DNA from 2 places in the Arthrobacter sp. NPDC080073 genome. Region 2 is predicted to be linked to the other one. Evidence: riboswitches for the same ligand, from Rfam matches in the RefSeq annotation. Region 2 holds a riboswitch; the other holds the start of a gene.
What was found. A riboswitch is a leader RNA that binds a small molecule or an ion and turns the genes downstream of it on or off. The one in region 2 is predicted to bind cyclic di-AMP.

Region 1 (4,706 bases), on a different contig from region 2:
CGTTCTTGTTGAGCCACTGGACCTGGGCATCCAAGGTCACCAAGGTGGACAGGGACGGCGTGTTGTAGGTCTGGTTGAGCTTCGAGTTGTCGATAGCCGTCTGCAGGTCCAGGAAATCGGGGATCCAGCGGCCGCTTGCCTTGACGCGGGCGGCGCGCTCGAGGGCGGCGGGGGAGAAGAGGCCGAGCCACAGGCCGCCGTCGGAGGCAAAGTTCTTTTGCGGTGCGAAGTAGTAGACGTCAGCTTCGGCAACATCGACGTCCAGGCCGCCGGCTGCGGACGTCGCGTCAACCAGGACCAAGGCCCCGTCGTCGCTGCCTTGAACGCGCTTGACCGGAGCGGCCACACCCGTCGAGGTTTCATTCTGGGGCCAGGCATACACGTCCACGCCTGCTTCGGCCTGGGAAACCGGCCGGGTGCCGGGCTCGGACTTGATGATGGAGGAAGCTTCCAGGAACGGTGCCTTGTTGGTCGCCGAAGCGAACTTGGAACCGAACTCACCGAAGGAGAGGTGCTGGGCCTTCTTCTCGACCAGGCCGAAGCTGGCGACATCCCAGAACGCGGTGGAGCCTCCGACTCCGAGAATGACCTCGTAGCCCTCGGGGGCACGGAAGAACTGGCTAAGTCCCTCGCGGACGGAGCCCACCAGGTTCTTGACCGGTGCCTGGCGGTGGGAGGTGCCCAGGATCGTTGTCGAGGCGGCGGAAAGTGCCTCGATCTGCTCCGGGCGGACCTTGGAGGGCCCGGCGCCGAACCGGCCGTCCTTGGGCAGCAAATCGGCGGGGATAGTGATGCTGTTCTCGCTCACGGGATGCTCCAATGGTGAAGTAGCGGCCTAGATGCGTCGCGGCAGGTGGCAAGCTGCCCCTTCGACTCCCCAATTCTGCCTGACGCCGCAGGCGGGGGCAGAACCGAAGGTGTCATAGTCCGCCACGTGGAAGCATCTGTTCCACGGGCGTTGGACGAGGCGCGAGAATTATCCGGAGTAATTCCAAATAAGCTAAGCTTGGAGCTGGCGAAAATACGCAAGATACTGCGCTCGAGGAGCTGAGCTGGATGACGGATCTGATCGATACCACTGAGATGTATCTTCGGACCATTTTGGAGCTTGAAGAAGAGAACATCGTGGCTCTTCGCGCGCGCATCGCCGAGCGCTTGCGGCACTCCGGCCCCACTGTTTCCCAGACGATCGGACGGATGGAGCGCGACGGCCTGGTGATTGTGTCCGATGACCGGCACCTTGAGCTGACTGAAACGGGCCGGAAACGCGCCACCGAGGTCATGCGCAAGCACCGGCTCGCCGAACGGCTCCTGGCAGATGTCATCGGACTGGACTGGGCCTACGTCCACGACGAAGCCTGCCGCTGGGAGCATGTCATGAGCGAACGCGTGGAACGCCGGCTCTACGAGCTGCTGGACCACCCCACGGAATCGCCCTATGGCAACCCCATTCCCGGACTGGAGGCGCTGGGCGGAGCCGCGTCCCATGCCTTTACGGATGGCGTGGTCAACCTTGTTGATGCCATGAACGAATACTCACCTGAAAACCGGGTCACCGTCAGCCGGCTGGCTGAACCGATCCAGGTGGAACCGGAACTTCTGCTCCAGCTCGACGAGGGCGGGATCCGCCCCGGCGCGAGGGTGTCCCTGGAACGCGTGGGGGAGTACATCTCCGTTCGCGTGCCCAATATCGACGGCGCGCTTGAGCTGCCGCCTGAGGTTGCCTCGCACGTCTTTGTCACGGTCGCCTAGCCGGCCCGGCGAGGCGGCCGGCAAAGATAACGAAATTATTACCGCGGGGGCTTCATCCCCTATAGTTTGTTACTGGCGCCGATACCAAAGCGTTACCTGATCCGAAGCCGAGTTCTGCCAGCGGATCAGGTGGATTAGTCCATTCACTGGCAGAAGCGGAGGAACCACCATCGGCTGTCGAAAGACGGCCTTGGGGTGAAGTCCGCAGCGGAAGTGCAAACAGTGCGGGACCCCCTTCGGGTGGACCTGCGCTTCGCGCCCTTCGCGCGGACCGGGTCCACGATCTCTCTGGCCCGAATCCGACAGCTAACTTCGCAGGCTTGCCAGAGAGGAAAACCTTGACCACGCAGAACACCAGGGGCCGCAGGCGCGCGTCCGGTCCTACTGCTGAGCTGCGGAGCACGAACGCCGTCGAGCACGAGCGGCCCCGCGATCCCCATCGCGAACTTCGCCGCCGCAAGGGTCCTTTCCGGCAGATGGCCGAGTTCGCCGCGGCGAGCGGGGCCGGACAGAAGGCCGGAGTGGCCCTTGCCACGACGGGCCTCATCCTGACGGTCGCCATGCCGGGCACCGGCGCCATGACGGCCACGGCCGACTCAAGCCAGGCCGCCTCGGCTGCAGGCACCCAGCCTGAGATTCCGGCCGCCCCAAGCGCCACGATCGACTTCAGCCGTGCTGCGGTTTCCACCACGGCGGATCCTGACAGCAAGCTCAAGCAGCTCTTGAGCGCGCAGTCCGTCGGCACCATCAAGACATCGTCCTCCAAGGGCACCCTGGGCGCGCCGCTGGACACCCTGACCACGGCCTCGCCTTTCGGGTACCGCGTGAATCCCATCACGGGCGGTTTGGGGGAGTTCCACCGGGGCCAGGACTTCGTGGCCCAGTGCGGCACCCAGGTCCATGCCGCCGCGGCCGGAAAGGTCACTTTCGCCGGCTGGCATCCGTATGGCGGCGGAAACCGCGTTGTGGTGGACCATGGCAACGGCCTGGAAACCACGTACAACCATTTGTCGTCGTTCAACGTCCAAGTGGGCCAAACGGTCAGCCGTGGCGATGTCATTGCGCTGAGCGGCACCACCGGGGCCTCTACCGGCTGCCACCTCCATTTTGAAGTCATGGTCAACGGCGACGTCGTTGACCCCCTGGGCTGGCTGTAAGCCAATCCGATGGAAGCCTCTCGAATGCTTGTCACGCTCCGTGACCTGAATGTGACATTCAGCCAAAACTCATGTACCGTCTAAGACGCATCAACTTTTAGAGAGTTGATGCACTCGAGTGGATTGCCTAGCTCTGCCACTGCTCGAGGTTCCGTTCGCAAAACATCGTCTGGCAGAGGCGGGGGACCCACTTTTGGTCATCTTCACCGATGGCCTTGGGGTTAAGTCGCACAACTTCCGAGAGGGAGAAGTGTGGCCGGATGACTCCCATCCGAATCCGACAGCTTACCTCGCGGGCATAGGGAGAGGCCTCTTACGTGTCTTCACGCTCTACTGTTGCGCGCCACCGTGCCGCGGTCACCAAGACCAACTCGCTTGCCGTTATCGCTAAGACTGTCGGCAGCAATGCCGGTGGCGTAGGCCGTCAGGCAGCCGTTATCGCAGCTGCTTCCGGTCTGGTGCTCACTAGCGGTATCGCAGCCAACGCTGCAGAAACCAACGTCCCCCGCGAGTCCACTTCGACCTCCGCCCTGGAAGTCCAGTCGATCGCCCAAGCAAGCATTTCCGCCGACTCCTCCGTCGCTATCAAGTACGAGCGCCCGGCGGTCTCCACCGAAGCTGCTCCGGTTGTCGCAGCTCCGGTTGCCACGCAGGAAGCTACTCCGGCTCCGCAGGCTGCAACGGGTGCCGCTACCGGCTCCTCGACGCTTTCTGTCACCGCTGCTGTTTCGCCTGTAACGAAGGTTGCCAGCGGCAAGGGCGCAGCAATTGCTGCCGCAGCCTACGCCCAGCTTGGCGTTGCCCAGGACTGCACCGCCCTGGCTTCGAACTCGCTGGCCGCTGTTGGCATCAACTTCCACGGCTGGCCGGCAGACTACCTCTCCCTTGGCCGTACGGTCAGCGCTGCTGAAGCGCAGCCGGGAGACCTGGTCTACTACCAGAACGGTGGCATGGGCATGGCCCACATCGCCGTTTATGTCGGCAACGGCATGGCGGTCCACGGCGGCTGGAACGGCGGCACCACCGCCCTGTACAGCGTCAACGTCGGCTCCGGCCCGGTCTTCATCCGCGTTGGTGGCTAAATAGCTCCGGCTACATAGCTTCACTGGAACATCCCCGCTGGTCCGCCCGCGGGGATGTTCTGTTTTAACCAGCATGCGCTAACGTGTCCGGCACGTGAACTTTGACCGACACTGTGCCTGAACTCCCGCAAGGATTCGGTGATCCGGCCTCCGGGTGTTTACTCTTAGGTTGTCGATCCACAGCCCGTACATGCAGAGGGCAGCCGGCCCTCGCGCCCCTGACGGGTGCGGCCGTGAAGAGGTACGTGCATGCGCACACTCGTTCTGAATGCTGGATATGAACCGCTGGCGGTAGTAACCTTCCGCCGGGCGCTGGTCCTTGTGCTCACCGGAAAAGCGAGCGTAGTGGCCGAAGGCGACGAGCCTGTCGTCGGGCCACAGGAGATTCTCGGACGTCCGTCCGTGATTCTGCTCAATCGCTACATCCGGCCGAGGTACAACACCATCACGGCGGTTACACGCCGCGGCGTCTTGCGCCGCGACGGCCACCGTTGCGCCTATTGCGGGAAAGCAGCCCACACCATTGACCACGTCCACCCCAAATCCAGGGGCGGCGCGGATTCCTGGGAAAACCTGGTGGCAGCGTGCTTGCGCTGCAACAACGCCAAGAGTGACCACACTCCGGCCGAAATGGGCTGGAAACTGAGGTTCACTCCTGCGGCGCCCACCGGGACTATCTGGCAGATCAAGGAGCTTGAGAAACCTGCGCCCGCAT
Region 2 (4,706 bases):
CTGTCGGAAGACCCAAAGCCGGAACAAGAGGAAGCGGACCGCGGTGGCGGCGAGGTTCGCCGCAACGACGGTGAGGAGCTCGCCCCACCGGTCCGGCGTCGTCGTACTGTGCACCAAGGCGAGTGCCCCGGAGGTGAGCGCGAGGCCGATCCCGAAGACGATCAAACCCTCGAAGTGGTGCCGTACGGGGTTCCCGCCTTGGATGCCGAAGGTGAAGCGCCGGTTGGCTCCGGTGTTGGCGATGGCCGTGACGAGCAGCGCCAGGAAGTTGGCCAGCTGCGGGTCCATGAAGCCGCGGCAGAACAAGAAGATGAGCACATAGGCGAGGGTGGACGCAGCGCCGATTGCGGCGAACCGGACCAGTTGCCCGAAAAGGCTGCTGCGCGGGCTCTGCTCGGCGGTGCGGGACGACGCCGGGAGCGGCCCGCGTGCAAGCGCTGCGCGCAGCTCCGGAATGGGGATGCGTCCCGAGACGAGATCCCGGGTGAGCCGGACCATGCCGCGGATGTCGGCCAAGGCGGTGCGCACCAAGTCAACGCTTGAATTGGGATCGTCGATCCAGTCAACCGGAACCTCGTGGACCCGGAGGCCGCAGCGTTCGGCGAGGACCAGGAGTTCAGTGTCGAAGAACCACGAGTTGTCCAAGGTGTGGGGGAGGATCTGCTGCGCAACGTCGGCCCGGATCGCTTTGAAGCCGCATTGGGCATCGCTGAAGCGGGCGCCCATGAACGAGTGCAGCATCAGGTTGTAGCTGCGCGAAATGAACTCGCGCTTGGGGCCGCGGACAACCCTGGAATTGCGGGTCAGCCGTGTTCCAATGGCGAGATCCGAATGGCCGGAGATCAGCGGGGCCAAAAGGGGAGCCAGTGCGGCGAGATCCGTGGACAGATCCACGTCCATGTAAGCCAGAACCGGCGACGGCGACGCGAGCCACACCTTGCGCAGAGCGTTGCCGCGTCCCTTCTCCTCAAGATGGACAACCGCGAGCTCAGGCAGTTCCCTGGCCACACGTTCGGCGATTTTCAAGGTGCTGTCCGTGCTCGCGTTGTCCGCCACGGTGATGCGGAAGCCATGCGGGAAGGATTCGCGCAAATGGCCGTGCAGCCTGCGCAGGCACTCTTCGAGGTCGCGTTCCTCGTTGAAGACGGGGATGGTGACATCGAGGACGGGGATGGCGGTGTGGGTGTCCACGGGGGCGCGCCGCACCGTGCTGCGTTTAAGCGGGGTGTTGGCTTGGAGTGGGAGGCCCGGCGGCACCACCGCGGGGTCCTTCAGGGTTCCGGAGGTGGATTCGATGAGCGTCATGTATCCAGAGTGCCGTTGCAGAATATGAGGGCTTTAGGCGGAACCTGTGACGTGGCTGTGGATGTATGACCGGCGTGGCGAATCGCCCGGCCTCGACGAAAAACGCAGGGGTCCGCCCCCCTGAAGGGGACGGACCTCAACATATTTTTGCGTGGCTTTGGCTTAGTACCAGTTGTGGGCCAAGTGGAAGGACCACGCCGCGGACGGCGATCCGTAGCGTTCCTTGATGTAGTTCAGGCCCCAGCGGATCTGCGTCTGGTAGTTGGTCTGCCAGTCGGCGCCTTCTGATGCCATTTTGTCGCCCGGCAGAGATTGCCCGATCCCGTAGGCGCCGCTGGAGGCGTTGGTGGCAGTAGTGCGCCAATCCGATTCCTTGTTCCACAGGGTGATCAGGGCTGACATTTCGCCCTGGCCCCAACCGTACGAGGGCAGGATGCTTGCGGCATAAGCCTGGGCGCCGGAGGGATCATCGACGGCGACGGGCGCGGCCGGGGCCGCGGGAGCAGGGGGCGCAACGGGGGCAGGCGGTGCCACGGGTGCGGCCGGTGCGGCGGCCTGGGGCGCGACGGCGGCCGGAGCGGGGGCGGGTGCCTGGCTCGGCGTCGGCGTGGCGCTCGGCTTGGGGCTAGCGCTCGTGCTCGCACTCGCCGACGGCGTGGCTGCGTGATCCGTCGTGCGGGATTCGGACGTACGGCTCATGTCATGGGCATTAATGGCTTGTCCGGCGGCCTGTGTGGCGGCACCTGCGCCAAGGAACACGGCAACGACGCCGGCAACAACTGCCATGCGCTGGCCGGTGCCAAGGTTCGAGGCGGCTCGCCTCAAGGTGGAACGTGACTTGTTTCTCCGGGCTGGTTCGCCGCGGTGGCGCGCAACAGAGCGCGACTGATTCCTGGAATCAGACATGGTGATTGCCTCTCGACGCCTGCGGAGTTAGCTGTCGGATTCGGATGAGGTCATCCGGCCGTGGCCACAGGGAATCGTGGCGGTACGGCTTCACCCCTAGGGCTGGCTCAACATGAGCGCTTGCCCGGAGACCTGGGTCCCCCGTCTCTGCCTGGACTGTTGGGCACCGGGGAGGGGCAGAGCTCGGCGCCTACCCGGCGGTGGCCGGAATTATCCAGCGCACCTATTCGACGGTACAGGAGGATTCAGCTCAAGTCACATTTAGGTAACGGAGATCACGGCGCCGGTGCGTCGACTTGCGCTCGCCGCGCACCGGCGTCGCGCCCTCCTGGGTGGCCGTTCAGGCCGTGGCGGTCCTGAGCGCCGGAAGCCGCACCGCAAATTCCGTTCGGCCGGCCCGCGATGCCACTTCGACGGTTCCACCATGCGCTTGGACAATGGATTCCACAATCGACAAGCCGAGCCCGGACGTGCCCTCGGAACCCGAGCGGGCGGCGTCGGCACGGGCAAAGCGGGAGAAGATCCTGCCCTGGAATTCAGGCGGGATGCCCGGCCCGTTGTCGGTCACCGTCACCACGGCGCTGCCGTCGGCCGAACGCATGACGCCCGTGACCACGGTGGTTCCCGCCTCCGTGTGCTTGCGGGCATTGGAGAGCAGATTCGCCAAAACCTGATGGAGTTGAGTGGTGTCGCCACGGACCATGAGGGGCTCGTCCGGGAGCTTGAGCTGCCAGATGTGATCCGGGGCCATGACTTTCTCGTCGCTGACGGTCTCGATCACCAACTGCGTGAGGTCCACATCGGTGAACTCCGGGGCCTTCCCTTCGTCCAGCCGGGCCAGCAGGAGGAGGTCCTCCACGAGGGTGGTCATGCGTTCTGACTGGCTCTGCACACGGGCCAGTGACTTGCGACCGTCCTCGGTGAACGTCTCCGTCATGCGCAAGAGCTCGGTATAGCCGCGGATGGCGGTCAGCGGAGTGCGTAGTTCGTGTGAGGCGTCGGCCACGAACTGGCGCACCTTTGTTTCGCTTTGCTGGCGCGCCTCGAGGGCTCTGGAAACATTGTCCAGCATCAGGTTCAAAGCATGGCCGACGCTTCCCACTTCCGTGCTCGGATGGGCCGCCGACGCCGGAACGCGCACCGCGAGTGCCACCTCACCGGCGTCGAGCGGAAGTTTCGATACCTTCGTAGCGACGTCGGAGAGCTGCTCCAGGGGGCGCATGGTGCGGCGAATGAGCACGGTTCCGGCCAGTCCGATCAGGACCAGGCCGCCCAAGGACACGAGCACCATGGTCCAGACGAGCGAGGCCTCGGTGTCCTGCTTCGAGGCGAGTGGCAGCCCCGTGATGACAACATCGCCGTAAGGGGTTTCGGTGGCCACGAGCCGGTAGCCGCCATTGGACAGGGTGCGATCAACCGGGCGGCCATCGGGGGGGAGCGCCGAGAGGATTTGAGCGTCGCCGGGCGACAACGGAGCACGGGTGGCGTCGGAGGACAAGAATCCTGCATCGCTGCTCACCCGACCGGCAAGAATGCGGGCATTCAGCGTGCCGATGCTCTGGCCCCGGGGATCCAAGGGATCCGGACGGCCGCCAGGATTGCCTTGCGGCGGGCGGCCATGGGAGGCCTGCATCAATTGCTGGTCCAGCTGCTTCGTGAGGAACACATCCATGGAGGCGTAGCTGACCACCCCGACGGCACCGCAGATGGCCACGAGGAGTGCCATCGAGAGAAGGATCAAGCGCGTGCGCAAGTGCCAGGTTGAAGGATTGAACCAGCTGTGGTCGGTCTGGCGGGGGATACCGGAGAGTGCGGACATTCGGAGCCCCGGCTATTCGGCGGGCTTGATGACGTAGCCTGCTCCACGCACCGTGTGGATCATGGGCGGGTGGTTGGCCTCGATCTTCTTGCGCAGGTATGAGATGTAAAGCTCTACGATGTTGGCTTGCCCGCCGAAGTCGTAGTCCCACACGCGGTCCAGGATCTGGGCCTTGCTGACCACGCGCTTGGGATTTTCCATGAGGTAGCGCAGGAGCTCGAACTGGGTTGCCGTGAGCGGGATGTCTTCGCCGGCGCGGGTAACTTCACGGGTGTCCACGTTCAGGGTCAAGTCACCCACCACCAGTTCCGCCGTGTCCATGGCGGCCACTCCCGAGCGCTGGACCAGCCGGTGCAGCCGCAGCAGGACTTCCTCCATGCTGAAGGGCTTGGTGACATAGTCGTCGCCACCGGCGGCCAAGCCGACGATCCGGTCCTGCACGTCATCCTTCGCGGTGAGGAAGAGCGCAGGCACCTCAGGCGCAAAGGCGCGGATCCTGCCCAGCAGCTCCACGCCGTCGAACCCCGGAAGCATCACATCCAGTACCAGGACATCCGGCCGGAAGTCCTTGGCGAGCTTTACTGCGGCGGGACCGTCGCCTGCCACCGCCACCGACCAACCCGCCATGCGCAGGCCCATGCTCATGAGCTCGGCGAGGCTGGGTTCGTCGTCCACC

Region 1: it holds a riboswitch for cyclic di-AMP, as region 2 does, so the genes downstream of both, AB0O52_RS16005 (NlpC/P60 family protein) here and AB0O52_RS11305 (hypothetical protein) in region 2, are expected to answer to the same signal.

What each region holds. Positions count from the first base shown of each region.
Region 1 is NZ_JBFBKR010000014.1:58,868-63,573, reverse strand. Features, by position in the region: gene serC (phosphoserine transaminase) at 1-808, opposite strand, end outside; gene AB0O52_RS16015 (metal-dependent transcriptional regulator) at 1,057-1,752, shown strand; cyclic di-AMP (ydaO/yuaA leader) riboswitch at 1,879-2,088, shown strand; gene AB0O52_RS16010 (M23 family metallopeptidase) at 2,091-2,909, shown strand; cyclic di-AMP (ydaO/yuaA leader) riboswitch at 3,040-3,222, shown strand; gene AB0O52_RS16005 (NlpC/P60 family protein) at 3,227-3,991, shown strand; gene AB0O52_RS16000 (HNH endonuclease) at 4,241-4,706, shown strand, end outside.
Region 2 is NZ_JBFBKR010000008.1:65,980-70,685, reverse strand. Features, by position in the region: gene AB0O52_RS11310 (glycosyltransferase) at 1-1,305, opposite strand, end outside; gene AB0O52_RS11305 (hypothetical protein) at 1,468-2,211, opposite strand; cyclic di-AMP (ydaO/yuaA leader) riboswitch at 2,214-2,410, opposite strand; gene AB0O52_RS11300 (HAMP domain-containing sensor histidine kinase) at 2,552-4,030, opposite strand; gene AB0O52_RS11295 (response regulator transcription factor) at 4,043-4,706, opposite strand, start outside.